One region of the Streptomyces sp. NPDC040410 genome, then DNA from elsewhere that is predicted to be linked to it. Evidence: riboswitches for the same ligand, from Rfam matches in the RefSeq annotation. Region 1 holds a riboswitch; each other region holds the start of a gene.

Evidence for each region. Region 1 has a riboswitch for cyclic di-AMP ahead of ACZ562_RS21960 (C40 family peptidase). Riboswitches for the same ligand answer to the same signal wherever they lie in the genome.
Region 2: it holds a riboswitch for cyclic di-AMP, as region 1 does, so the genes downstream of both, ACZ562_RS08810 (transglycosylase SLT domain-containing protein) here and ACZ562_RS21960 (C40 family peptidase) in region 1, are expected to answer to the same signal.
Region 3: it holds a riboswitch for cyclic di-AMP, as region 1 does, so the genes downstream of both, ACZ562_RS21315 (transglycosylase family protein) here and ACZ562_RS21960 (C40 family peptidase) in region 1, are expected to answer to the same signal.

Annotation. Positions count from the first base shown of each region.
Region 1 covers NZ_JBVIVK010000011.1:30,347-37,693, reverse strand. The annotation lists gene ACZ562_RS21960 (C40 family peptidase) at 383-1,723, opposite strand; cyclic di-AMP (ydaO/yuaA leader) riboswitch at 1,780-1,952, opposite strand; partial or broken gene ACZ562_RS21955 (fructosamine kinase family protein) at 2,160-2,350, shown strand; gene ACZ562_RS21950 (TerD family protein) at 2,479-4,701, opposite strand; gene ACZ562_RS21945 (DUF5997 family protein) at 4,820-5,206, opposite strand; gene ACZ562_RS21940 (LysR substrate-binding domain-containing protein) at 5,265-6,020, shown strand; gene ACZ562_RS21935 (Lrp/AsnC family transcriptional regulator) at 6,050-6,526, opposite strand; gene ACZ562_RS21930 (FUSC family protein) at 6,722-7,347, shown strand, end outside.
Region 2 covers NZ_JBVIVK010000003.1:308,735-316,081, forward strand. The annotation lists gene ACZ562_RS08790 (LolA family protein) at 1-358, opposite strand, end outside; gene ACZ562_RS08795 (CHRD domain-containing protein) at 619-1,617, opposite strand; gene ACZ562_RS08800 (polyprenyl synthetase family protein) at 1,760-2,770, opposite strand; gene ACZ562_RS08805 (CocE/NonD family hydrolase) at 3,017-5,011, shown strand; cyclic di-AMP (ydaO/yuaA leader) riboswitch at 5,294-5,465, shown strand; gene ACZ562_RS08810 (transglycosylase SLT domain-containing protein) at 5,470-5,952, shown strand; gene ACZ562_RS08815 (HAD family hydrolase) at 5,988-6,803, opposite strand; gene ACZ562_RS08820 (GNAT family N-acetyltransferase) at 7,272-7,347, shown strand, end outside.
Region 3 covers NZ_JBVIVK010000010.1:206,917-214,263, forward strand. The annotation lists gene ACZ562_RS21285 (protein kinase domain-containing protein) at 1-882, shown strand, start outside; gene ACZ562_RS21290 (hypothetical protein) at 909-1,046, shown strand; gene ACZ562_RS21295 (SurA N-terminal domain-containing protein) at 1,145-1,792, shown strand; gene ACZ562_RS21300 (nucleoside triphosphate pyrophosphohydrolase) at 1,896-2,915, shown strand; gene ACZ562_RS21305 (cytochrome P450 family protein) at 2,912-4,183, shown strand; gene ACZ562_RS21310 (transglycosylase family protein) at 4,352-5,419, shown strand; cyclic di-AMP (ydaO/yuaA leader) riboswitch at 5,614-5,793, shown strand; gene ACZ562_RS21315 (transglycosylase family protein) at 5,797-6,492, shown strand; gene eno (phosphopyruvate hydratase) at 6,849-7,347, shown strand, end outside.

The DNA of each region.
Region 1 (7,347 bases):
GGCATCGGTGCCGATCTTGCGGTAGACGGCGGAGAGCAGCTGCTTCACTCCTTGCTGGGTGAGGCGCAGTTCCTTGGCGGCCAACGCCGACGGGTGGTCCTGGACGGTCAGTTCGACGGCCCGGCGTTCCCACCCCGTTCCGGCCGCATGACGTGCCGTGACAGGCGTTCTGTCCTGCCCGGCCCCGTCGTGCTGCGCGAACGGGAACCCGGCCCGCAGCGGGCCCATGGCCTCGTCCCCGAGCCGGCCGAACTCCGCGGCGGCGCCGGGCGACACGCCGACCGTGCCGCCCCTTTGCCGTGTCGGCCCCGTCACCGGACGGGCGCGGGTCGAAGCCGCGGTGGGTTTGCTCTCCTTTGGCAGCCCGCGCGGCCGCCAATTGTCAGGCGAGCCGCACGGCTCCGCGGATCGCCGACTCCCCGACGTTGTAGACCGACTCCTCGCGTATGTACGCCCCCGGCTCCGGTGCGTGGATCATCAACCCGTCGCCGGTGTAGAGGCCGACGTGAGTGAGGTCGTCGTGGAAGAAGACCAGGTCGCCGGGCAGGACGGTGCTGAGGGGGATCACGGTGCCGGCGTTCGCCTGGTCGGGTGCGGAACGCGGGAGTGCGACGCCGGCGGCCTTCCAGGCGGCCTGGGTGAGGCTCGCGCAGTCGTACGAGTCCGGTCCGGTCGCCCCCATGACGCACGGCCTGCCGGTCTGGGCGCGCGCGAAGGCGAGGGCGCGTTCGGCCTTTCCGCCGGTCACCGGATCCGCGGTGCTGACGGCGCCTGCGGGACGGACCGCGTCGAAGGCCGTGGTGGTGGCCGGGCCGGGTGAGGGCTGCTGTTGCCGCCAGGCCGCTTCGCCGGTCTGCTGCCGGGCCACTTCGCCGGTCTGCTGTTGCCGCCGGGCCACTTCGCCGGTCTGCTGGGGCCACGCCATGCTCTCGGCCGGCTGCTGCTGGGGCCACGCCTCGTTCGCGGCGGGCTGCTGCAGGGTCCACGCCGCCTCCTCGTCGGCGGGGCGATCCGGCTCCGGCGTGGCGAACCGGGGGGCGTCGGCCGGCGCGGCCTCGAGCGCCGCGACCGGCGTCCTCTGCTGGATGTGCCGGGACAGCAGCTCACGGGCCTCGGCGAGCTTGTGCCGGCTCTGCTCCTTGGAGGTTCGCAACGCCGACCGCTCGTCCTTGACGGCCGGCGCGGGCAGGGCAAGAGGCGCGCGCTGTCCCGTCTCCGGTGCGGCCGGCAGCGCGGGTACGGAAGCGGGAGCCGGCGGCCCTGCGGTCAGCTCCAGTACGGGCCTGGAGGCCGACCCGGCGGGCAGCTCCCGTACGGCGGCGGAGGCTCTCTCTGCCGTCAACTCCGGTAGAGCAGCCTGCCGTTCCGCGGGCCGGGACTGGGCAGCGGCCGCCGGCATCCTGTCGCGCGGCAGCACCGCCGGAACGGTCGGACCGAGGCGCGAGCGCGCCATGTCGAACCACTGCCGGGCCACGTCGTCGAGCGCGGGATCCGAGCGCCCGGCCCCCTCGGCGGGCGCCCCGCCCGCGCGGCGCGAACCCGACGGCGTCGCACGGGTCGCGTTGGAGGTACCGGAGGCGGTCTCGGCCTGGTCATAGAGCGCGTTGACCCGCTGCTGGACCTCTTCGCGGCTCGGTCCGTCGTCCCCGGGCGTGGCGTCGGCTGTCTGGGAGAACAGGGCCACAGAGGTAAGCGCCGCCGTCGCGAGGGCGGAGTTGCGCATGCCGGGGAGGCTGAGACCTCGGGGGCGCGACGATCGTTCCGGCGCCATGAGGGACGTACTCCTTCCGTGCTCCGCCTACCGAGTTAGCTGACGGGTTCGGGCGGACGATCCGGAAGGTGTGCCCTACGACCCCTCCCCGAAGGGCGGTTGGGCCGATTCACCCCGAGTTTCGGTTGGGTCCCCGGTTCCGGCCTGCCTTACGGCGCACCGGACTCGGCGGAGGCTGTGCGACCCGGCGCGGTCCGCCGGAGGGAGTCGAACAGCCCGCCGTCAACCTAACCAACTTGTGTGCCTCGTGTGAAGGTTGAAGCCCCGAATGTCCGATACGTAATGGTGACCTTCGTTGTGCCGAGGAGTGACCGGCGGTCAGCTCGGGCCTCGCCCGGCCCGCCAGGCAGTAGTGGTCCAGGACGGTTTCCTCGACGGCCGGGAGGCTCCGGCCGAGCCGCAGGGCCGGCTGCACGGCGACCTGTGGAACGGCAACGCGCTGCGGGGCGCCGACGGGCATGTGTGGCTGATCGACCCGGCCGCGCACGGCGGCCACCGCGAGGCCGACCTGGCGATGCTCAGGCTCTTCGGGTGCCCGCATCTGGGACGGTGCTGGACGGCTACCAGCAGGCGGCGCCGGCGGAGTGACCGCCGACGCCGCCCGGTGCGACGTCGAGGGCGAGGAAAGCGAACGGGCTAGTGACAGGCCGCCGCAGCGGAATGAGAAGGAAGCCCGTTCATGGCCTCGCCGCGCTCCACGCTAGCAGTCAGCCGGGGATCACGTCGCGCAGGTTTTCGGGGGTGATGACCCGGGAGTCCGGGTGCAGGCCGTCGGGACGCTCCAGGCCGATGTAGGTGACCGGGCCGTCCGGCACCGTCCTGCCGTCCCACGACGTCACGGTCGTCGTCGCGTCGTCGGACATCAGGTCGATCAGGTACCGGACCGTGAGCTGCTCGCGCTCGACGATCCCGCGCAGCAGCGTCGCGACCGACACCCGGTTCTCCTCGACCCGGTTGGCCGACGGAGTGCCCTTCAGGTACAGGTGCAGCCACTTGGCCTGCCACCGGCCGTCGTGCCCCCGCCGGAACGCCAGAGGCAGCGCGACCCGGCCGGGACCACGCAGCTCCGACTTCATGCGCACGGTGCGCGGTTCGAACGGCCGGCCCTGCTGGTCGGCGTCGCGCAGCATGAAGCCGAAGAACGACTCCTCGACCTCCTCGAACCCCTCCCCGGAGAAGATGTTGACCTGCGGGACGATGAACGTGCCGCGAGCGGCGCCCAGCCTCAGGTTGATGAACTCCGAGGCGCCGTCGGGCGCTTCGGTGATGTCGCCGGAGTGCTCGCCCTCCAGGTCGGTCAGGGCGGTGTAGGACAGCCAGGTGATCACCGTGTAGTCGGCGTCCAGCAGCAGCGCCGACAGGTCGTAGTCGGTCACGTGCTCCCTCTGCTTCCAGTACACGAAGAAGCGCAGCAGTTCGCCGTCGACGGGGGAGACGGAGCCGCGCGGCAGCACGCCGAGACCGGATGCGGTCGCCTTGCCGCTGAGCGGAAGCGCCACGTCCAGGACGTCCGGGTCGACCAGCAGGTGGCCCGGGTCCGGGAGCCGGCGGCGCGTCTCGGCGTCGAGCGAGGCGATCAGACGCTCGCGGTCCGCCGACAGTACGGGCAGGCGGGTGTCGGGAGCGACCCAGGCGCGGCCCGAGCGGTTGACGAAGACACGGCGGGCGGCGGGCTTCTCAGGATCCGCAGGACGGCTCTCAGGACGCTTCTCGGGCCGGCTCTCTTCGCCGCGGTTGTGCAGGTGCTCGCGGACCGACAGCACGACCCGGCCCGAGACCAGCGGGGCGACCTGCTCGGCGGCGGTGATGACGGCATCCCGCTCGTCCTGGCCGGAGGCCGACCGCAGCAGCCGGTCCAGCGAACGGAACAGCTTGCCCGGCGCCGACTTCAGCAGCTCCACGGCTGCGATGACGTCGCCGCCGCCGAGGAGCTCCTCGACCCGGCCGTCGAAGGACCGCGCCTTGCTCTCGCCCCGCGCGACCGCGAACACGTCGGCGGCGTGCGGCCACCGCGGGTACTCGTGCGGATGGAGACGTTCACCGAGCCGTTTGAACGCCTCGCGGTGCGCGGACACGTCGGCGAGCTTGGCGGGGGCGCCGGCGACGACCGAGTCGAGTCCCTCGAGCAGGGCGCGGCGGACCGGGCGGGACAGGGCCCGGAAACGGGTCGGTTCCTGCAGGGTCACGTCACCGCCCGAGACCGCGCAGGCCAGCCGCAGCACGTCGGTGACCGTGTCCAGCAGGAGGTCCACGCCCGCTCCCAGCCGGGCCCGGTTGATGACGGCGCGGTTCTCCCGGACCGGGATCGCCTCGGGCTGGGGGCCGGTCACGCACCGCCCGGCCAGGATCCCCAGGTCGCGCAGGCCGGCCTCGCCCAGCGGCGTGGCGCTGCCCGCCAGCGCCAGGTACAGCGCGGTGACCTCGTCGTCCAGGTCACCGCCCAGATGCAGGACCGTCATCCGGTCGCCCGCCGCGGCGATCAGTTCCTCGTGGGCGGCGAGCATCTCGGCGTACGTGTGCCGGTAGCTGCCGTAGGACGGGAGGGTGAGCAGGTCCACCACACCGCTGCGCAGCTGGTCGATGGTGCTGGTGCGCGAGGTGTCGTCGGCGAGTGCCTCGGCGATGCACCGCATCCAGAAGTCGAAGGTGTCCGGCACATGGGCCGGGAAGTCGAGAAAGTAGACGTTGTGCCGGACGTGGTCGCCGACCATCTCGCGGACGGCGGCCAGTGTGCGCACGGCGGTGTCGACGACTGCGCCCTCGGACAGTCCCGACAGGCGCTCCAGCAGGCCCGCCGAGAGTTTGAAGCCGACGGACATCAGCGCGGCGTCGAACTGCCGCGCCGCGACGTCGCCCGTCCCGGCGGGTCCCGTCGGGGACGGGAGCCGGCGGGTGTGCCGGACGACCAGCGGTTCGAGAGTGTGACCCATCCCGGGATGATCGCAGAAGCGTTCGAGCCGGTGCATGGGGATTTTCCCGCGATGATCGCATCCTCTCCGGCGGTGATCACGTCCGTTTCAGCGGTGCGCTCACCCGGAGGAAGTGCGGTCAGGAAACCTCGCGCTCGGCGTTCTTCTTCTTGACGCGCACCGCTTCCTTGCGGACCTCGGCCTGGGTGGCGCGCTCCTTCTCCAGCCACTCGGGCCCGTCCTGCCTGAGCGCCTCGATCTGCTCGGTGGTGAGCGCCTCGGTCACCCCGCCGCGCGCCAGTCCCGCGATGGAGACGCCGAGCTTCGCCGCGACCACCGGGCGGGGGTGCGGGCCGGTGCGCCGCAGCTCCTGAAGCCATTCGGGCGGATTGGCCTGCAGCTCGTTGAACTCGGCGCGCGAGACGACGCCCGCCTGGAATTCCGCGGGGGTGGCCGGGAGGTACACGCCCAGCTTCTTCGCCGCGGTCGCGGGCTTCATCGTCTGGGCGGTCTGGTGCGACTTCATGGCGTCAAGACTAACGACCGCGGACGAGACGTCCGACCACGCCCGGTAGCCTGGCCTGGTGACAGGCTCGGAAGCACCTCCTTCGTTCCGGCTCGCGTACGTCCCTGGCGTGACCCTCGGCAAGTGGGTGCGGATCTGGAACGAGCGCATGCCCGGCGTCCCCCTGACGCTCGTCCAGGTGCGGGCCGCGGAGGCATCCGATGTCCTGCGCGGCAAGGACGCGGACGCGGCGCTCGTACGGCTGCCGGTGGACCGTACGGTCTTCAGCGCGATCCCGCTCTACACCGAGACGACGGTGGTCGTGGTTCCCAAGGACCATCTGGTGACGGCGGCGGACGTGGTGGCAGTCGCGGATCTCGCCGACGAGATCGTGCTGCACCCCCTCGACGACGTCCTCGACTGGGAGCGTCCGCCGGGCCTTCCCGCGTTCGAGCGCCCCGCCACGACCGCGGACGCCGTCGAGCTCGTCGCCGCGGGCATCGGCCTGCTCGTCGTCCCCCAGTCGCTGGCCCGTCTGCACCACCGCAGGGACCTGACCTACCGCCCCGTCGTGGACGCCCCGGAGTCGGGTGTCGCACTGTCCTGGCCACAGGACGCGACAACCGACCTCGTCGAGGACTTCATCGGGATCGTCCGCGGCAGGACGGTCAACAGCACCAGGGGGCGCGCCCAGCCCCCGGCCCCGGCGCAGCAGCAGCGCAAGCGCCCCGAGAAGAGCGGCGGCCCCAAGCCCGCCCCGGGCAAGGGCTCCCGGGGAGGCGGTTCCGGCGGCCCGAAGGGCGCCAGGCGGGGCAAGCCACGCCGCCGGTCGTAGCCCGGCCCCGCCGGCTGTAGAACAGAAGGTCATCTGCGGGCGGCGCGCCCCATCGACTCCACCAGCGGCAGCAGCCTGTGCGGGACGCGTTCGCGCAGTGCCACCTCGGTGCGGGTCCGCACCACGCCGGGGAGGCTGATCAGTTTCTGGATCACGTCCTCGAGATGGGCGTTGTCGCGCGCCACGACCCGCGTCAGCAGGTCCCCGCCGCCCGTGATCGAGAAGGCCTCGACGATCTCCGGCACGGCCGCGAGCTCGTCGCCCACGTCGTCGAGATGGCCCTGGGTGACCTCGATGTGCACGAACGCGAGCACCGGGTGGCCGAGCGCGGCGGGAGAGAGCGAAGGCCCCGTGCCGGTGATCACGCCGTCCCGCTCCAGACGGTCGAGACGGGCCTGCAGCGTGCCGCGCGCGACGCCGAGGACGCGGGCGTACTCGCGCACACTCGTGCGCGGCTGCTCCAGCAGCAGCCGCAGGATGCGGGTGTCGAGTTCGTCCACGGCCATGGTGTCCGGCCTCCTCGTATCTGGTCCGTTGGCTCGCCGGTGGAAGTACCGAGACCGTTATGTCTGTGCCATTGGCCCAGTATTCCAGGTGCCACTTGAGCCAGGTTCGGCCTTGATGCTGTGATGGGCATGTCGATGGCGCTGCGGATCCCGCGGCGCCTTTTTCATGCCGAGGTGCGCAGGGGGAGGACAGCAGTGCTGAAGAGGGTGTTCGTGGCTCCGGACCCGGCGCGGGCGCGTCTGCGCTTCGCCGCGCGGGCCGTCCTGGGCGTCGGGCTGGCGGTCGTCGCCTGCGGCCTTGCCGGACACTCCCTCGTCGGTGCCGTCACCGGTGGGCTCGCCGCGCTGCTGGCCCTGTTCACCGTCACGGACGCCACTGTCCGCGGCCAGGCGGTCACCACCGCGCTGCTGCCGGCCGTCGGACTGCCCGTGCTCGCCGCCGCGGCCGAACTGCACGACCACCCCGTCGCGCGGGACCTGACCTTCCTCGCCGTGACCGGCGCTGGCGTGTACGCGCGGCGCTGGGGCCCGCGCGGGCACAGCCTCGGTGTGTTCGCGTTCATGACCTTCTTCGTGGCGCAGTTCCTGCATGCGACCAGCGGGCGACTGCCCGAGCTGTACGCGGCCGTCGTCCTGTCCGTGCTCACTGCCGCGGGAGTGCGGTTCGGCCTGTGGTGCTACGAGCGCCGTCTGCCCCCGGCCGCCGCGCCGTCCGCGCCGGCCGGCACCGGCCTCGCCCGCGTGACCACGCGCCAGGCGATCCAGGCGACCGCCGGCGCGGGCTTCGCCCTCGTCGTGGGCCAGCTGGTGTCCGGACAACG
Region 2 (7,347 bases), on a different contig from region 1:
CCGTCAGTCTGGCGGACGGGTCCGCGGAGGAACCGTCGTCACCGGACCTCGTGGCACCGGACAGCAGGCCGCTCTCCAGGCCGCCGAGGTCGGGCAGTCCCAGATCCGTGCTGATCTTCACGGTGCCGGACAGCCGCTGTACGTCCGACTCGGCGATCTTCTCGATGAGTTGCTGGGCGCTGATCTTCGGCAGGTCGGGGTCGCCGGAGTCGGCGAGCGCCGGGACGAGCCCGATGGTCGCCGCCGCCACCCCCACCACGGTGACCGGGACGATGTACCGCGCCGCCCTGCGCCGCCCGGCGCGGAGGTCCTCGACCTCCCCGGCGCTCGTGCTGTCGTCGGATTCGTACGGTGCCATGTGTGCCTTACCTCCGTCGTCGGCGGCGGCTGTCCGTCTCGTCTCGTCCTCGCACCAAGTCCCACCCTGAGCCGCCATTCTCACCCGAATCGGTGAGGAGTGGTGTTTTCCGTGGTCTCCATCTGACCAAATCGGCGGAGGGGATACGTCAGCCCGCGGGATCAACTCGGCGTACACCTGGGGTATGACGTGAGAGGGCGGCACCTCCCCCGACCCGTAGGGGTCGTACGGGAGAGGGGCCGCCCTCGCCAACTGGTGGCTCAGCGCTGGATGAACACGTAGTCCGCCTGGTAAGGCACTCCGGTGATGGTGCCCGGTGTGCAGGAGCCGGCCGGGGCGACGCCGCCGACGGTGTTCAGCCGCAGGATCTCCGCGGTGCCGGCGAGCAGGCCGTGGTGCTTGCCGGACTGGGTGGCCCTGAGGTCCAGTTCGGGGATGTTCTTGTCGCCGTTCGGGGTCTTGGAGATCAGCGACCCGGTGACCGCGCTGCGATCAGGTGCGATCCACTGCGGGGTACCGGAGTTGGGCTTGACGAAGGAGTGCGCGATGTGGCCGCCGAGCAGGGCGCTGACGTCCCGCTGGGCGAAGGCGTGGCCGCCGCCCTCGGCGGGCTTGCACTCGTAGATCTGCTTGCCCTTGACCACGGACGCCTGGAAGTTGGCCAGGGCGTGCCGGAAGTCGAACGCGGTGGTGACCTTGTGGAGCTGGCCGCGGACGGCGCCGCCCGGGAACTCGGCCGTGTGCAGGTTGGCGTAGAAGGAACCGGGGTCGGACTTCAGCGCGTCGAGCAGGGCCGGGTCCTCGACCTTGACGGTCCCGGTGACGCTGTGGCGCCTGCTGTTCTCCAGCAGCCTGGTGAAGTCGACCTTGACGCCGCCGTTGGTGCCCCTGGCGCCCTGGTGGATGTGGAGCAGGGTCGGCTTTCCCGTGCCCCGCCAGGTCACGGCGACGGACACCCTGTCGCCCTTGACCCTGATGAACTCGAGCGCGGCCCCGTTCTCGTCCCCGACGGCCGGGCCGCCGGCCACGGGCACCTCGTTGGCGCCCCGCAGGCTGGCGGCGAGGATCGTCCCGCCGCTGCCGCCGTGGGTGGTTCCGCTCTGGGTGACGATGCCCTGGCCGGCGTGGCCCGCGTGGTCGACGCGGGTGCCCTCGGCGGCGAAGGCGGGAATCATCGCGGCGGCGACACCGCCGGCGGCGGCCACCGCGACGGCGGCGGCCACGAGGCTCTTACGGCGCTTCGAAGACGTCGTGTTCATGCCCATGATGCTTTTAGCTCCCCGTATGGCAGCTGACGCCCCCTGCGTCAGCTTCTGGGCATGCATACGGAAGCGATCTCAGATTGGACTCAGTCCAGATATGTGACGTGCGCCACACAGGTTGATTCACTCGAGGCCGCGACTAGCCGGCCCGGTGCACCACCGCGTCGCACAGCTCCAGGAGTGCCGCCTTCGCGTCGCACTCCCGCAGCGGGGCCAGGGCCGACCGGGCCTCCTGCGCGTACCGCACGGTGTCCCTGCGGGCCTGCTCCAGCGCCGGATGGGATCGCAGGCCGGCCAGCGCCTCGGCGTGCCGGGCTTCGTCGGACAGGTCGGAGTCGAGCAGCTCGCACAGGGCGATGTCCTCGGCCAGGCCCAGCCGGGCCGCGCGCTCGCGCAGGCGCAGTACCGGCAGCGTCGGGACGCCCTCACGCAGGTCCGTGCCCGGGGTCTTGCCTGATTCGCGGGAGTCGGACGCGATGTCCAGGACGTCGTCCGCGAGCTGGAAGGCGACACCGAGCCTCTCGCCGAACTGCGTCAGCACGTCCACGACCGTCTCGTCGGCGCCCGACATCATCGCGCCGAATCGGCACGACACCGCGACCAGCGAGCCCGTCTTGCCGCCGAGCACGTCGAGGTAGTGGTCGACCGGGTCACGTCCGTCCGTCGGCCCGGCCGTCTCCAGGATCTGCCCGGTCACCAGGCGCTCGAACGCCTCGGCCTGGACACGGACCGCCTCCGGCCCGAGGTCGGCCAGGATGTGCGAGGCACGGGCGAACAGGAAGTCACCCGTCAGGACCGCGACCGAGTTGCCCCAGCGGGTGTTCGCGCTGGCCACCCCGCGCCGGACCTCCGCCTCGTCCATCACGTCGTCGTGGTACAGCGTCGCCAGGTGGGTCAGCTCGACGACGACCGCCGAGGGCACGATCCCCGGCGCGTACGGGTCCCCGAACTGGGCGGCGAGCATCACGAGCAGCGGCCGGAACCGCTTCCCGCCCGCCCGCACGAGGTGCTGGGCGGCCTCAGTGATGAAGGGGACCTCGCTCTTGGTGGCCTCGAACAAACCCTCCTCGACGGCCGCCAATCCGGCCTGGACATCGGCTTCCAGAGCCTGGTCCCGCACGCTCAGCCCGAACGGCCCGACGACGGTCACGAGGGGTCTCCTGTCTGCTGGTGTCTACTGGCGATTACACGGTTTGTCGATAGGTCGCTGCCATCACTCAAGTCAGCGTATCCGGTCACGTTTCGATCACCACGAGCGCCCACCTCCCGCAGTTCCGACTTCGCCCGACCGGGAGTACCCCTGTCAGGCCAGGCGGTACCACATCACGACGGGTATGTTTTCGATCACCTGATATAGACGGACTTCTGTAGATTTGCATGGAAGTAGTGGAACGTGGTGCACATCCGTACGTCCTTCCCTTACGAGACGGCCCATGAGGACCTGCGCATCCCGCTCCCGGACGGGCCCGGGCTCCACGCGCGGGTGTGGCGCCCCCTGACGGGCGAGCCCGTGCCGGCGCTTCTCGAGTACCTCCCGGGCCGGCTGACCGACCGGACCGCGCCCCGCGACCGGCAGCGCCACCCCTGGTACGCCGGGCACGGCTACGCCTGCGTCCGCGTCGACGCCCGCGGGCACGGCAACAGCGAGGGCGTGCCCGCGGACGGGTACACGGGCACGGAGTTCTCCGACGGTGTCGAGGTGGTGAACTGGCTCGCCGCGCAGCCGTGGTGCGACGGCAAGGTGGGCTTGTTCGGCGTGTCCCGGGGCGCCTTCGACTCCCTCCGGATCGCGGCCCTCGCGCCCGAGCCGCTCAAGGCGGTCGTCGCGGTCTGCTCCACGGACGACCGCTATGACAACGACGTGCACTACATGGGAGGTTCCGTCCTCGCGGCCGGCATGCACGCCCGGGCGGCCGGGATGCTCTCCCGCGTGTGCAGGCCGCCCGACCCGCTGTACGCCGGCGAGGCCTGGCGGGACCTGTGGCTCGGGCGCCTGGAATCCGTGGAGCCGTTCCTCCACACCTGGCTGGACCACCAGACCCGGGACGACTACTGGCGCCGGGACAGCGTCCGCGAGGACTACGGGGCGATCCGGGCCGCCGTCCTGGCGGTGGGCGGCTGGCACGACCCCTACCGCGACACGGTGCTCGGGCTCGTCGAACACCTCCCGCCCGACCGCGTCCGCGGCCTGATCGGCCCCTGGCCGCACCAGTACCCCGACCGCGGCCTGCCGCCGGGCCCGGCGATCGGCTTCCTCCAGGAGACCCTGCGCTGGTGGGACCACTGGCTGAAAGGGGCCGACACCGGAGCCATGGCCGAGCCGCTGCTGCGTGCGTACGTCAGCGACTCTCACCCCCCGGCGACCGGGTACGAGACGCTGCCGGGCCGCTGGGTCGGCGAGCAGGCCTGGCCCTCCCCCCACGTCAAGACCGTCACGCACGTCCTCCGGGGCAGCCCGCTGCTCGTCCGCTCCCCGCAGCACACCGGCCTCGACGCCGGCCGTGTCGTACCCATGGGCGACGACGCCGACCTGCCGCCCGACCAGCGGGAGGAGGACGCACGGTCGGTGTGCTTCGAGTTCGAGGTGGGCGAGGAGACCTGGGTGCTGGGGCGGCCGGGGGTGCGGCTGCGGCTGACCTCCGAGGTGCCGGGCGGGCAGGTGATCGCCCGGGTGTGCGACGTGGCTCCCGACGGTGCCTCCACCCTGGTCACCCGGGGTGTGCTGAACCTGTCGGCGCGGCGGGGCCCGGAGCGGGCGGTGCCGTGGACGCCGGGTGCCACCGAGGAGGTCGCCTTCGAGCTGAACGGCGTCGGCCACGCCTTCCCGGCCGGCCACCGCATCCGGCTCGCCGTCTCCTCCGCGTACTGGCCGTGGATCTGGCCCCGGCCGGACTCGGCGGCGGGCTTCACCCTGGACCCTGTGGGCAGCTTCCTCGAACTGCCGGTCCGAGGCCGTGAGTCGGGCGGGACGGTCACGTTCGAGGAGCCGGAGCAGTCAGCACCGCTCGGCGTCAACTCCCCCGCCACACTGGACGAACCGCGCCCGCAGCGGCTCGTGGTGCGTGATGTGGCCAAGGGCGAGTGGCGGGTCGAGGTCGACCCGTGCCGCGACGGCACCCGTATGTACCCCGACGGGCTGGAGAGCACGGAGGAGGCGCTGGAGACGTACACGATCAACGAGCGGGACCCCCTCTCTGCCCGCACCCGCTCGGACTGGTCGATCCGGCTGCACCGTCCCGAGACGGCGTGGGACACGACGGTCCGCACGCGTTCGGAGATCAGGTGCGACGGGGCGGACTTCGTCACGTCCGACGAGGTGGTCTGCACGGACGGCGGCGAGGTGGTCTTCCACCGGACCTGGGAGAAGCGGATCCCACGAACGTCTGGTTGACAATGAGTTGGGCTCATTGCCCGATTTGCCGTTCTTGCGGAAGCCCGTGACTTGCCTCACTTCGCCACGCGAGCCGACTTCACCCTCTCCGGAGACGACTCACCTCTTACCGTGGCGAGTTGATACTTGGCGACCGCAAAGGATCAAGCACCCCAAACACCTCAGATCAAGGTCAATAGGGGCGAGGTGTGAATCCGGTACTTGTTCCGGACATGTGCTCTCGCATACGTTCCCGGCCGTCGGGTGGACGCCGAATCCTGCCGCCGCCCGGCCCGAGACTCATCGACGAACACACTTCGCGCACGGCAGGAGCGGGGGACCCAGGTAAGTCGCCGCACCGGACGCCACAAAGGCGTACCGGGACGGCTGGGGGTGCAGTCGCGTCCGTCAGGGCGCGGCCGGGCAGCTCCCGCCCGAACCCGACAGCTCACCTCGCAGGCGCCGGAGAGGAACTCGCCATGTCCGCAGCCGGTCAGCCCCGCCGCACCAGAACAGCCCGCCTCGCCCGCAAGCTCGCCGTCGCCGGCACCGGAATAGCCGTTCTGGCGCTCCCGCTCATCGGCGCGACCACCGCGTCCGCGGCCACCCCCACCGTGACCACCGCCTCCTCGCTCGGGTACGCCAACAACCTCGACGGCTGGATCCGGGCGTCGCTCCAGGTCATGGCGGAGCACGGGATCCCGGGGACGTACGACGGCATCTACCGCAACATCATCCGCGAGTCCTCGGGCAACCCCTACGCCATCAACCTCTGGGACTCCAACGCGGCCGCGGGCACGCCGTCCAAGGGCCTGCTGCAGGTCATCGACCCGACCTTCCGCGCCTACCACGTCGCCGGCACGTCCTGGGACTCGTACGACCCGGTCGCGAACATCACCGCCGCCTGCAACTACGCGGCCGCGCGCTACGGCTCGATCGACAACGTCTTCGGGGCCTACTAGGCCCGGTCGGCGTCGACTAGGCCCCGCGTCGGCGTCTACCGGGGCCCGGGGAAGAGCCGCTCGAGGACGACGGCGATGCCGTCGTCCTCGTTCGACAGGGTGATCTCGTCGGCCACGGCCTTGAGTTCGGGGTGGGCGTTGGCCATCGCCACGCCGTAGGCGGCCCAGTCGAACATCGGGATGTCGTTGGGCATGTCGCCGAAGGCGATGGTCCGGTCCGGGCCGAGGCCCAGGTGTTCGGCGGCCAGGGCGAGACCGGTGGCCTTGGTGACACCGCTTGGCTGGAGTTCGACGGTGCCGGGGCCGGACATGGTGACCGTCGCGAGCGACCCGGCCACCGATCGCGCCGTCGCCGCCAACTCGTCGTCGCTCAGTTCGGGGTGGCGCAGCAGCACCTTGCTGATGGGTTCGCACCACAGGTCGTCACGCCGGCCGACCCGTACCGCGGGGAGGGTCGGGTGCGGCATCAGGTAGCCCGGTTCGATGAGCGTGAGTCCGTCGACGCCGTCCTGGTCGACCGCGGCGTACACCTGTCCCACCTCGGCCTCTATCTTGCCGAGCGCGGTCTCGGCCAGCTCCCGGTCCAGGGTGACGGACCACAGCAGACGGTCCGCGCCGGCGTCGTACACCTGCGCGCCCTGTCCGCAGACCGCGAGCCCGTTGCTCCCGAGGTCGTCGAGGAGCGGCCGCACCCTGGGCGCCGGGCGGCCGGTCACCACGAGGTGCCGCGCGCCTGCCGCCACCACCCGCCGGAGCGCGGCGACCGACCGGTCGGAGAGGGTGTCGTCCCCGCGGAGCAGAGTTCCGTCCAGGTCGGTGGCGATCAGTGAATACGCGGTGGGTGCTGCCATGATCAGAGAATACGGATGGAAAGCCCCCTCGACTCGACGCGAACCGGACGGCTACTGCTTTCACATCCGTGACGGCCGTTCCGGTTGCGGGAGTTGGAGCGGCTGCGCCCCGCCTCGTACCACCGGATCTGTCGGCAGGATCACACCCGCCGTGCCCTCGTCGGCGATCCGGGCGAGGACATACGGACCATTTCGGCCCTGATGCGGTCGAAGGGCTGCCGCATGGTCGTCAGGGCGGGGGTGACGGCCCGCCGGGCGACCGGTGTCGCCCGGGGTGTCGAGCGGTCCGGTGATCATGCCGATGCGGCGACGAAGGGCGAACGGTCCGCAAGGAGAAGCGGAAAGAAACAGCAAAAAGAAATAGCGGCCTCTGCACCAATTGGACACAGGATGGTCCGGTACCTACCCCTGGCCCCACCTCGGGCGGTACCGTCCTGAGGTGTCCAGGGGGGACTTGATCGGGGGGTCATGTTGAGCAGTGGACGCATTCGTGTGCTGAGGCCCGAGGAGCTCGGTGCCGGGGACAGGGAACTCTGGCGGGAAC
Region 3 (7,347 bases), on a different contig from region 1:
CCGTTCGCGGGCTCGACGGCGCTCGGCGTGCTGCACCGGCACCTGTACGAGCCGCCGCTGCCCGTGCGCCGCATCCGCCCCGAAGTGCCCGAGGCGCTGGAGGCACTGGTCCTGCGCCTGCTCGCCAAGGACCCGCAGCACCGTCCCGCCTCCGCGCAGGAGGTGTACGAGCACCTGGCGCTGCTCCTGCCCGCGCGCGGGACGCCCACAGGGGCACCCCTCGACCCCACGCGCCCCTTCCTGCGCCCGCACGCGCCCTGGCCGGACCGTGCGCGCACGCCCGCGCCCCAGCCGGCCCCGGTCACCCCGGTCCCGGAGAAGCCCGACGTCGCCCGAGCCGTCGACGAGGTCAAGCGCCTCCTCGGCGAGGGCCGCATCACCCAGGCCGTCGACATCCTCGGCGCGATCCTGCCGACCGCCGCCGAACAGCACGGCGAGCACTCCCCGGTCGTCCGCACCCTGCGCAAGCAGTACGCGGCCACCCTCATGGACGACGGCCAGTACCGGCGCGCGCTGCCCGAACTGCGCCGCCTCGCCGACGAACGCGCCGCCGAGGCCGGCCAGGCCGACCCGCAGTCCCTGCGCTTCCGCTACGAGGCCGCCCAGTGCCTCGAACAGCTCGGTGAACCGGCGGCGGCGCTCGCCGAGTACCGCGCGCTGCTGCCGTACTACGAGAACCAGTACGTGGCGGGCGACCCCAAGCTCGCCCACGACGTCCGCCGCCGCATAGGCCACCTCCTCCTTGCCCTCGGCGACCGCGCCGCCGCCCACGAAACGCTCGGCCGGCTGCTGCACGACGTGGAACGGCTGCAAGGCCCCGGAAACCCGCTCGCGCTGGAGATCCGCCGGACCCTGCAGTGGCTGGGGCAGGTGCGCGGCTAGATTCTGCCCCGCCCGGAGGGAATCCCGTGGTCAACAGCAAGGAGACCCGAGGCTGCTACACGATCACCGTGGACCGCGACGCCTGGGACGGGCCGGTGGCCGGCCATCACCGGCTGACCCCCGAGCACCCCGCCGGAGCGCGCTGGTGCCCGAAGTCCTGGTGAATCGTTGGTCGAATGGGTTGGCCAGAGCCTGGTCACTGCCTACCATCGATCACCGCAAGACTTTGTGCACCGTCGCACAATCTCCTCGGGAGGCTTCCTTGCACCGCCGCCGTCGCACCGCGCTCGTCCTCTCCGCCGTGATCGCCGCCGCGGCCCCGCTCCTCACCGCCTGCGGAAACGACGCGCATCCCGGCGCGGCGGCCGTCGTCGGCGGCCAGCGGATCACCATCGCCCAGCTGGACAGCAGGGTGAACGAGGTGCGCGAGGCGCAGCGGGCCGCGGTGCCGGACGACGCCCAGTACGAGCAGGCCATCGCCAAGACCGGCACGCTCGCCCGGGACACCCTGCACGGCATGGTCCTCGACCGGGTGCTGCACCGCGCCGCCCAGGGCGCGGGCGTCACCGTCACCCGCAGGGAGACCCAGCAGATGCGGACCGGCCTGGAGCAGCAGGCCGGCGGCTCGAAGGCGCTGGAGACGGTCTGGCTGCAGCGGTACAGCATCCCCCCGCAGCGCCTCGACGACAACCTCCGCCTCCAGCTGGAGGCCCAGAAACTCGCCGCCAAGCTGGGCACCACCACGCAGGAGACCGCCTTCTGGGAGGCCCTGTCCAAGGCCTCCAAGGAGCTCGACGTCGATCTCAACCCGCGCTACGGCTCGTGGAACGTGGAGAAGAGCAGCCGCGTCAACGCCAAGACACCGTGGGTACGGGACGTCACGGCGCCGGACACGCAGCAGACCACGTAACGGTACGGCGGCACCGGCGCCCCGCGGCCCACCGGGAGCACCGCCAGCACCCGCCCTGTGGATATCCCGCGGGGCTGTCGGCGGCGTGGGTTACGTTCGGAGAGTGAACGCAACCAGCCCCGAAGCCGCTCCCGGCCGCATCGTCCTGCTCACCACCAGCCACCGCGTCGCGCCCGGTCTGCTCTCCTGGCCCGCCTGGCAGGCGCTGCACGCCGCCGACCGCGTCCTGTGCGCGGACGGCGCGCACCCGCAGCTGCCGTATCTGCGCGAGGCGGGGATACCGGTCGACGAGGCGTCCCCGACCGCCGAGGAGCTGGTCGGCGTCTGCGCCGGCGGACGGACGGTGGTCGTCGTCGCCACCGGCGAGGGCGAGCCCGCCCTGACCGACGGCCTGGCCCGCCTCGCCGGCTCCGGCCGCGTCCACATGCCCGACCTGGAGCTGCTCCCCGCCTCGTACGACCTGCCCGGAGCCCGCCTCCTCGACCTCGTCCAGGTCATGGACCGCATCCGCGCCGAGTGCCCGTGGTCGTCCCAGCAGACCCACAAAGGCCTGGCGAAGTACGGCATCGAGGAGGCGTACGAACTCGTCGAGGCGATCGAGGAGGGCGACCGCGACGAACTGCGCGAGGAACTGGGCGACGTCCTGCTCCAGGTCGTCTTCCACGCCCGCATCGCCGAGGAGGGCCGCCCGGAGGACGGGGCGGCCCCCTTCTCGATCGACGACGTGGCCGGCGGAATCGTCACCAAGCTCATCCACCGCCACCCGCACGTCTTCGGCGACGCGACGGCCACCACCCCCGAGGAGGTCAAGGAGCACTGGCTCCGCACCAAGGCCGTGGAAAAGCGCCGCACCTCCCTGACCGAAGGCATTCCCCTGGGCCAGCCGGGCCTCGCTCTCGCGGCGAAACTCGCGTCGCGAGTACGCACGGCGGGACTGGAGGTACCGCTGCCGAACGGCGAAGGCATCGGCTACGAGCTGCTCGTGATGGCCATACGCGCCGAGGCGGAGGGCGTCGACCCGGAGGCGGCACTGCGTGCGGCTGCCCGGTCGTACCGGGACGCGGTGCGGGCGGCCGAGGGGTGGACGCCCGGGACACAGGCGCCGGATACCGTCGAAGAGTGACCGACCAGCCCACCGCCGAGCCGCCCGCCCCCGACCTCTTCACCTGGGAGTTCGCCACCGATCCCTACCCCGCCTACGCCTGGCTCCGCGAGCACGCCCCCGTTCACAGGACACAGCTCCCCAGCGGCGTGGAAGCATGGCTGGTCACCCGTTACGCCGACGCCAAGCAGGCCCTTGCCGACCAGCGGCTCAGCAAGAACCCGGCGCATCACGACGAGCCCGCCCACGCCAAGGGCAAGACCGGTATCCCGGGTGAGCGCAAGGCCGAGCTCATGACCCATCTCCTCAACATCGATCCGCCGGACCACACCAGGCTCCGGCGACTGGTCAGCAAGGCCTTCACCCCCCGCCGGGTCGCCGAGTTCGCCCCGCGCGTCCAGGAACTCACGGACCACCTCATCGACCGGTTCGCCGGCAAGGGCAGCGCCGACCTCATCCATGAGTTCGCCTTCCCGCTCCCCATCTACGCCGTCTGCGACCTGCTCGGCGTCCCCCGCGAGGACCAGGACGACTTCCGCGACTGGGCGGGCATGATGATCCGTCACGGGGGCGGTCCGCGGGGCGGGGTCGCGCGGTCCGTGAAGAAGATGCGGGGCTATCTGGCCGAGCTCATCCACCGCAAGCGCGAGGCGCTGCCCGCCGAGCCCGGCCCCGGCGAGGACCTCATCTCCGGTCTCATCCGCGCCTCGGACCACGGCGAGCACCTCACCGAGAACGAGGCCGCGGCCATGGCCTTCATCCTTTTGTTCGCGGGTTTCGAGACCACCGTCAATCTCATCGGCAACGGCACGTACGCCCTGCTCACCCACCCCGAGCAGCGAGCCCGTCTGCAGAAGTCCCTCGCCGCCGAGGAACGCGGGCTCCTTGAGACCGGCGTCGAGGAACTCCTGCGCTACGACGGTCCTGTTGAGCTCGCCACATGGCGGTTCGCCACACAGCCGCTCACCATCGGCGGACAGGACATCGCGGCGGGCGACCCCGTCCTCGTCGTCCTGGCCGCGGCGGACCGCGACCCGGAGCGGTTCGCCGATCCCGACGTCCTCGACCTCGGACGGCGGGACAACCAGCACCTCGGGTACGGCCACGGCATCCACTACTGCCTCGGTGCCCCGCTGGCCCGGCTGGAGGGGCAGATCGCTCTGGCCACGCTCCTCACCCGGCTCCCGGACCTGCGACTCGCTGTGGATTCAGCCGATTTGCGGTGGCGTGGCGGACTGATCATGCGTGGACTGCGCACTCTGCCGGTCGAGTTCATGCCGCGTGCATGACTGGGCTCACCTGCGCAAAGGTGACACGCCCTCAACTCTGTGATCTTCATGTGATCTGTGCGGCATTAACTTGTGACAAGTGATCCCCTGCCGATACGTTCACCAATCAACGCGACGTCTTACAACGCGCGCCGCGTTGTTCCCCGTTGTCTCGCGAAAGGTTTCCGCATGCTCTCCGGGAACGGTCGTCACCGTCGCCCCCGCCAGGCACCGGCTCTCCTGGTCGCGGCCGGGGTGACCGGCTCTGCCATCGCGATCCCGCTCCTAGCCGCCACCGGCGCGAGTGCGGCCGGCGGGAACACCTGGGACCAGGTCGCGGAGTGCGAGAGCGGCGGCTCCTGGAGCGAGGACAGCGGCAACGGTTACTACGGCGGTCTCCAGGTCTCTCAGGAGAACTGGGAGAAGTACGGCGGTCTCGACTACGCCCCGAGCGCCGACCAGGCCAGTCGTTCCCAGCAGATAGCCGTCGCCGAGAAGATGCTCGACGACCAGGGCATCGCAGCCTGGCCGACCTGTGGTCTGCTCGCCGGGCTCGGCAAGGACAAGGATTCGGCGAACGTCGACACCGGCACGGGGGACGACAACTCGTCGGATTCATCGGGTTCATCGGATTCATCCAATTCATCTGACTCGAGGGACTCGTCCGAGTCGTCTGAATCACCCGGCTTGCCCGACTCGTCCGAAGAGTCCTCATCGTCGCCCTCCCCGTCGGACAAGTCGTCGGACAAGTCGTCGGACGAGTCGTCGGACGCCGACTCGGACGCCGACTCGGACGCGGAGTCGGATGCGACGGACAAGCCTGGCAAGTCCGACACATCGTCCGAATCCGAGTCCGGCTCCAGTGCCGGAGGCTCACGGGATTCCGGCGGCACATCGGCAGATGTGCCGAATAATGACGACTCGGACAACTTCGGGCAAAGTGAAGGCTTTTCGAGCCTGGTCGACACGGGAGCCCTCGGTACCGGCCGGCATCGCGGCGGCACCGCGGACGAGGCCGCCGGCGAGAGTGGCGCCGGCGCCTCCAAGGGGCGTCACGCCGCCCGGGAGGACAGTGCCGCGGGTGACGCGGCCGACGACTCGTACACCGTCCGCCGCGGGGACACGCTCGTGTCCATCGCCGACTCGCATGACGTCCAAGGCGGATGGCATGAGCTCTACTCCCACAACAAGCAGGAGATCGGGCCCGACCCAGGTCACATCGTCCCCGGTCAGAACCTTGCACTCAGTGCCGAATAGGGCGAAAAGCAGCGGGAGTTCGCGTCATACTTCGTGCTGAATGTCCGGTTTGGCAAAAGTGTGGGATGAGTCTCAGAAGCCCTGATCGCCTTTGAAATTCCCCGGATCGCGTGTCTACGGTCGTGACCGCTCGCCAACACGAGCCCCGTCTGCCGCAACGCCGAATCCTGCCAGCGGCCGCACGGGAACAGTCGTCGCGTCAAGCGCCGTAGGCAGGAGCGGGGGACCCAAGGTAAGTGCCGGGCCCAGCAGTTGAGCTGGATCCGGCTTGGGGTGAAGCCGTGCCGCGCAGGAGAGACCGCGCGAGACACGGCCGGGCAACTCAACCGGCCCGAACCCGACAGCTCACCTCGCAGGCGTCGGTGAGGGGATCAACCATGCTGTTTTCCGGCAAGGGCAAGCACCGCCGTCCGTCCAAGGCGAGCCGCGTCATCGCGATCGCCGGTGTCACCGGCGCCGCCGTCGCCGCCCCGCTGATCGCGTCCGGCACCGCTTCCGCCGCCACCGCCTCCGAGTGGGACGCCGTCGCCCAGTGCGAGTCCGGTGGCAACTGGTCCATCAACACCGGCAACGGCTACTACGGCGGTCTGCAGTTCTCCGCCTCCACCTGGGCCGCGTACGGCGGAACGCAGTACGCCGCCACCGCCGACCAGGCCACCAAGGCGCAGCAGATAGCCATCGGTGAGAAGGTTCTCGCGGGCCAGGGCAAGGGTGCCTGGCCGGTCTGCGGCACGGGCCTGTCGAGCACCCCCTACAACGGCGGCAGCGCCGGCTCCCCGTCGAGCGGCTCCTCGCAGAGCCAGAGCACCGGCACCAGCACCCGCTCGACCGCCGAGCAGCAGGCGTCCCGTTCCGCCGAGCGGCCGGCCGCCAAGAAGACCGTCACCACGCCGACCGGCAAGAAGGTCAAGAAGGGCGACGGCGAGTACAAGGTCGTCAAGGGTGACACCCTCAGCTCGATCGCCGCGGAGCACGGCGTCAAGGGCGGCTGGCAGAAGCTGTTCGAGCTGAACAAGGACATCGTCGAGGACGCCGACCTGATCTACCCCGGTCAGCAGCTGCACCTGAAGTGACAAGCGGCTCGCAGCCGAACCACAGCGCCCTCACATCCGTGTCCTTCATGACGAAGGTCCCGTGAGGGTCCCCCCGTCCCCCACGGGCTCCCCGCTCCGGTGCGTATTCCCCCGTACGCACCGGGGCGGGGCTTTTTTTTGCGCCGGCGCGTTTTGGTGCCGGCGCATCTTCTGTACCGACCATGTCCTGATGTCTTTGTTCAGTTCGGAAACAATTTACTCTCGGTTCTGTCCACCACGCGGTCGACCGGCTGGCCGATCGACCGGAGCCGGTTAGGCTCGTCTCGCAGAGCCACCGCGGCGCTGCGCGCACCGGGCCACGGCCCGGCGTACCCGCGTCACATCCCAAGAAGGAGATGCTCGTGCCGTCCATCGACGTCGTCGTAGCCCGGGAAATCCTGGACTCCCGAGGCAACCCCACGGTCGAGGTCGAGGTCGGCCTCGACGACGGCAGCACGGGTCGTGCCGCCGTCCCGTCCGGCGCCTCCACGGGCGCCTTCGAGGCCATCGAGCTCCGCGACGGTGACCCCAACCGCTACCAGGGCAAGGGTGTCGAGAAGGCCGTCCTCGCCGTCATCGAGCAGATCGGCCCGGAGCTGGTCGGCTACGACGCCACCGAGCAGCGCCTGATCGACCAGGCCATGTTCGACCTTGACGCCACCGACAACAAGGGCTCCCTGGGCGCCAACGCCATCCTCGGCGTCTCGCTCGCCGTCGCGCACGCCGCCTCCGAGGCCAGCGACCTCCCCCTCTTCCGCTACCTCGGCGGCCCGAACGCGCACCTCCTGCCGGTGCCGATGATGAACATCCTGAACGGCGGCTCGCACGCCGACTCCAACGTGGACATCCAGGAGT